2 regions of the Pseudomonas sp. NFACC43 genome follow, and region 2 is predicted to be linked to the other one. Evidence: predicted binding sites of a transcription regulator. Region 2 holds the regulator's gene; the other holds the start of a gene.

Region 1 (2,460 bases), on a different contig from region 2:
CGATGCGCAACACCTTGGCGAGGATGGCCCTGTCCAGGCGCATCGCCGCGAACAGGGCCCGGTCGGGTGCCAGGACGTTCTGCCGACGGGTCAGGCGCCAGGCCAGCATTGCCATGGCCGCCGTCGTGCCCACCAGGCCCGCCATGGCCGCGCTCTGGATTCCCATCTGCGGCAGCCCCAGCCACCCGCGGATCAGCGCAGGTGTCAGCACCAGGCCGACACCCGTGGATACCAGCAGGGCCAACAGGGGCGACAGCGTATCGCTCACCCCGCGCAACAGCTGGGTGAACAGCACGAACACCAGCAGTATCGGCAGGATCCACATCATGACCCGGGCATAGGACACGGCATCGTCCAGCACATCCGCCGGTGTCCCCAGGCCGTGCAAGGCATCGCGGGCGAAGACGCTGCCAAGCACCGCCGCCACCAGCCCGATGATCGCCCCCAGCAGCAACGTCGCGCCGGCGATCGCCTTCACCTTGCCGGTTTCCTGGGCGCCATAGGCCTGCCCGATCAACACCCCGGCGCCCGCCCCCAGGCCGATCACCAGCGCGATGAAGAAAAACAGCACGGGGAACATGCCCGACACCGCCGCCAATGCCTGGGTCCCGAGCATCTGGCCGATGTAGATGCTGTTGAACGTACCGGACATCGATTGCAGGAAATTGGAGAGGACCATCGGGGTCAGGAACAGCAGGTAGGTTTTCCAGAGTGGCTGGGCAGGCATGGGGGCTCGTAATGGCAGGTTCGAAAATTCCGTGCCGGTAATTTAGCTCAATCCCTGACCGTGGCGAGGGGATTCATCCCCGCTGGGTCGCGAAGCGCCCCCCCTGCAAACTGCCTGACGCACTTGAGGGCAGCTTTGCCCCCAACGGGGATGAATCCCCTTGCCAGCGGTTACGCTCACCTCGGTGGTCACCTTCGTCAGTCCGATTCGACATTTCGCAGACTGGGTCTAATCTGAAGTAGCACAGTGCCACACCTTTGGCAGGCTGCCGACTGCGGAACCGGACGACCGGTCTTCAAGTTGGATCCGAGTTCGCAGATAACCAGTTAGTCGCCAACATCCTGCAAGCAATATTGTTCAAGGACCGAACCATGACGTCGTACCCACACGGTCATTCCTCTGTTCCAACCCAGCCTCGTATCCTCTGGAGCCCCGTGCTCGTGGCCATCGCCGCAGTCGCCGGCGTGCTGCTGATCAACGGTGCGGGCGCACAGAATATTGGCTTGAGCGCGGTCCTCCTGGTCCTCGGTATCGGTTCCGGGGTGTGGAGCGCGCGAGCCCTGGGTCGTCAGCTCGCCCCCGTCATCGCTGCCGACGCGTCCCGACGCGAACTGCAGGCGGCCCAACACGATGCCCATGCGTCCAGCGCGCAGCTCAACGAAGTCATCCTCGGTGCCATGCCTATCTGGGCCAGGCAAGTGGAAAGCTCCCGGCAGCAGACCGAAACCGCGATCGTTTCGCTGACCAGCCGCTTCACCGGCATCTCGTCACGCCTGGAAGAAACCGTGCACGCCTCGCAACTGGCGGCCGGTGAGCTGGCCGGCAACGGCAGTGGCGGCGCCGTCCAGGTACTGGCCCAGAGCGAAGGCGAACTGGTCCAGGTCATCAACTCCTTGAAGGCTACCCAGGCCAGCCGCGACGAAACCCTGGCCCAGGTGCGCAACCTCACTGCCTACACCGGCGAACTGCGGACCATGGCCGCCGATGTTGCCGCGATCGCCGCTCAGACCAACCTGCTGGCACTCAACGCCGCCATCGAAGCCGCCCGTGCCGGGGAAGCCGGTCGCGGATTCGCGGTGGTGGCCGATGCCGTGCGCAGCCTGTCGAGCAAGTCCAGCGAGACCGGCCAGCAAATGTCGGCCAAAGTCGACATCATCAATACCGCCATCACCCAGTTGGTCCAGGCCGCGTCCAGCGGTGCGGACCAGGACAGCCAGTCGGTGTCCATTTCCGAGGACAGCATCCAGCGCGTGCTCGAACGCTTCAAGAGCGTGACCGGACGACTCGCCGAATCGGCCGACCTGCTGCAGCAGGAAAGCTTCGGTATCCGCGACGAGCTCACCGAAGTGCTGGTCAGCCTGCAATTCCAGGATCGGGTCAGCCAGATCCTCAGCCACGTGCGCGACAACATCGAGGACCTGCATGTGCACATCCAGCAGGCCACCCAGTCGCCCGACCAGGCTGTCCCCATCGATGCCCGCCAATGGCTGGCCCGCATGGAAACCACCTACGCCACCGACGAGCAGCGCCGAAATCACCACGGCGACGCCGGCGCGCAGCAGACTTCACAGGAAATAACCTTCTTTTAGGAGAGCCGTTCATGGCTAAAAGTGTATTGGTTGTCGACGACTCCGCGAGCGTTCGGCAGGTTGTCGGCATCGCGTTGAAAAGTGCCGGCTACGACGTGATCGAGGCCAGCGATGGCAAGGATGCGCTGGGCAAGCTCAACGGCC
Region 2 (2,460 bases):
CTACCAAGCAGGTCGGCTGAGGTAATCATGAATATTTTTTGTACCTACATCGATGGTCTGCCATGCAATGTTCAGTATGAACGCGCAGCCAGTAATGTGGCCTCCGTCTAAGTAAGACAAGGTAAAGAACGAACATGGGCAGCATGCATCCCGTACAGGTGATCGCGGTGACCGGCGGCAAAGGTGGCGTCGGCAAGACTAACGTGTCAGTGAACTTGTCCCTGGCTCTGGCAGAGCTTGGCCGACGGGTCATGCTGCTGGACGCCGACCTGGGCCTGGCGAACGTCGACGTGCTGCTGGGGCTTACCCCCAAGCGCACCCTGGCGGACGTCATCGAAGGTCGCTGCGAATTGCGCGACGTGCTGCTGCAAGGGCCCGGCGGGATTCGCATCGTGCCGGCCGCCTCCGGCACCCAGAGCATGGTTCATCTGACCCCGGCCCAGCACGCCGGCCTGATCCAGGCATTCAGCGACATTGGCGATAACCTCGATGTGCTGGTGATCGATACCGCGGCCGGTATCGGTGACTCGGTCGTCAGTTTCGTACGCGCCGCCCAGGAGGTGTTGCTGGTGGTCTGCGACGAACCGACGTCCATCACCGACGCCTATGCCCTGATCAAGCTACTGAACCGCGACTATGGCATGAACCGCTTCCGCGTCCTGGCCAACATGGCCCAGAGCCCACAGGAGGGACGCAACCTGTTCGCCAAGTTGACCAAGGTCACGGATCGCTTCCTGGACGTTGCGCTTCAATACGTGGGGGCCGTGCCCTACGACGAAAGCGTACGCAAGGCCGTCCAGAAGCAACGTGCCGTCTATGAAGCCTTTCCACGTTCCAAATGCGCGCTGGCGTTCAAGGCGATCGCCCAGAAGGTCGATACCTGGCCACTGCCGGCCAACCCACGCGGGCATCTGGAATTTTTCGTCGAGCGTCTCGTGCAACAAACAGCAGGGCCCGTGTTATGACAGCCAGCGGTTACAACCATCTCTACAAGAAATCGGCACGGGACGCCCAATACGAATTGATCGAGCGTTACGCGCCCCTGGTCAAGCGCATTGCCTATCACTTGCTGGCGCGCCTGCCGGCCAGTGTCCAGGTCGAAGACCTGATCCAGGCAGGCATGATCGGCCTGCTCGAAGTGGCGAACAAATACGACGCCAGCAAGGGTGCCAGTTTCGAGACCTATGCCGGTATCCGCATTCGTGGCGCGATGCTCGATGAGGTCCGCAAGGGCGATTGGGCACCGCGTTCGGTACACCGTAATACCCGAATGGTCAGTGACGCGATTCGCGCCATCGAATCTAAAACCGGACGTGACGCTAAAGATCACGAGGTTGCGGCCGAACTCCAGTTGAGTCTCGACGATTATTACGGGATTTTGAACGATACCCTGGGCAGCCGCCTGTTCAGTTTCGACGACCTGTTGCAGGACGGCGAGCACGAAGGGCTGCATGAGGATGGCGCAAGTGCCTATATGGAGCCGTCGCGTGACCTGGAAGATGAACGTTTCCAGAGTGCGTTGGCGGATGCGATTGCCAATTTGCCGGAGCGTGAGCGACTGGTCTTGGCGCTGTACTACGACGAAGAGCTGAACCTCAAGGAAATCGGTGAGGTCCTGGGGGTCAGCGAATCGCGGGTCAGCCAGTTACACAGCCAGTGCGCGGCCCGTTTGCGGGGGCGTTTGGGGGAGTGGCGAGCGCGCTGACAGCGGGCAGGGGAGCGCAGCGGACGAGGTTGGCGGGGCAAGTTCCCATCAGTCGCCGTACGGTGCGCACCGGACCGTTGTCGAGTGTTGTGCCGGATTGATTGAAATGGCGCGTTCAGGTGCTGGACACGTTTAAGACTGCTTGGAGGTCGAATTGGACAAGAACATGAAAATCCTCATCGTTGACGATTTTTCAACGATGCGGCGGATCATTAAGAACCTGTTGCGTGACCTTGGGTTCACCAACACGGTTGAGGCCGACGATGGCACCACCGCCATCCCGGTCCTCAACAGCGGGAGCATCGACTTTCTGGTGACTGACTGGAACATGCCCGGCATGACCGGTATCGACTTGCTGCGTCATGTACGCGCCGATGAAAAACTCAAGCACCTTCCCGTGCTGATGGTCACCGCCGAAGCCAAGCGCGAGCAGATCATCGAAGCGGCCCAGGCCGGTGTGAACGGCTATGTGGTCAAACCCTTCACGGCCCAGGCGTTGAAAGAGAAGATCGAGAAAATCTTCGAACGCATCGGTTAATGGCGCCACGGGGGAGCTATGGAGCATAACGAATCTTCAATGGGCGATTTCGAATCGACCCTGAAAAAACATGCCCGCGAACTGGTCGATAGCCTTGAAAAAGGCCGCTTCGGCGACGCTGTCCAGATGATCCACGAGCTCAACCAGACCCGGGATCGTGGTCTGTACCAGGAAGTCGGCAAGCTCACCCGTGAACTGCACAGCGCAATCGTCAATT

The links. Region 2 encodes FliA, which starts transcription of late flagellar genes. Its sites were predicted from a motif close to CTAAAGTTTNNNNNNNNNNNGCCGNTAA; they were not measured.
Region 1: a site for FliA is predicted at 1,022-1,049, ahead of BT179_RS06980 (methyl-accepting chemotaxis protein). Genes of this name have one in related genera too.

What each region holds. Positions count from the first base shown of each region.
Region 1 covers NZ_FPKK01000003.1:33,482-35,941, forward strand. Annotated here, with positions in the region: gene BT179_RS06975 (MATE family efflux transporter) at 1-727, opposite strand, end outside; gene BT179_RS06980 (methyl-accepting chemotaxis protein) at 1,099-2,316, shown strand; gene BT179_RS06985 (response regulator) at 2,328-2,460, shown strand, end outside.
Region 2 covers NZ_FPKK01000001.1:828,976-831,435, reverse strand. Annotated here, with positions in the region: gene flhF (flagellar biosynthesis GTPase FlhF) at 1-20, shown strand, start outside; gene fleN (flagellar synthesis regulator FleN) at 135-965, shown strand; gene fliA (RNA polymerase sigma factor FliA) at 962-1,705, shown strand; gene BT179_RS03585 (chemotaxis response regulator CheY) at 1,872-2,243, shown strand; gene BT179_RS03580 (protein phosphatase CheZ) at 2,262-2,460, shown strand, end outside.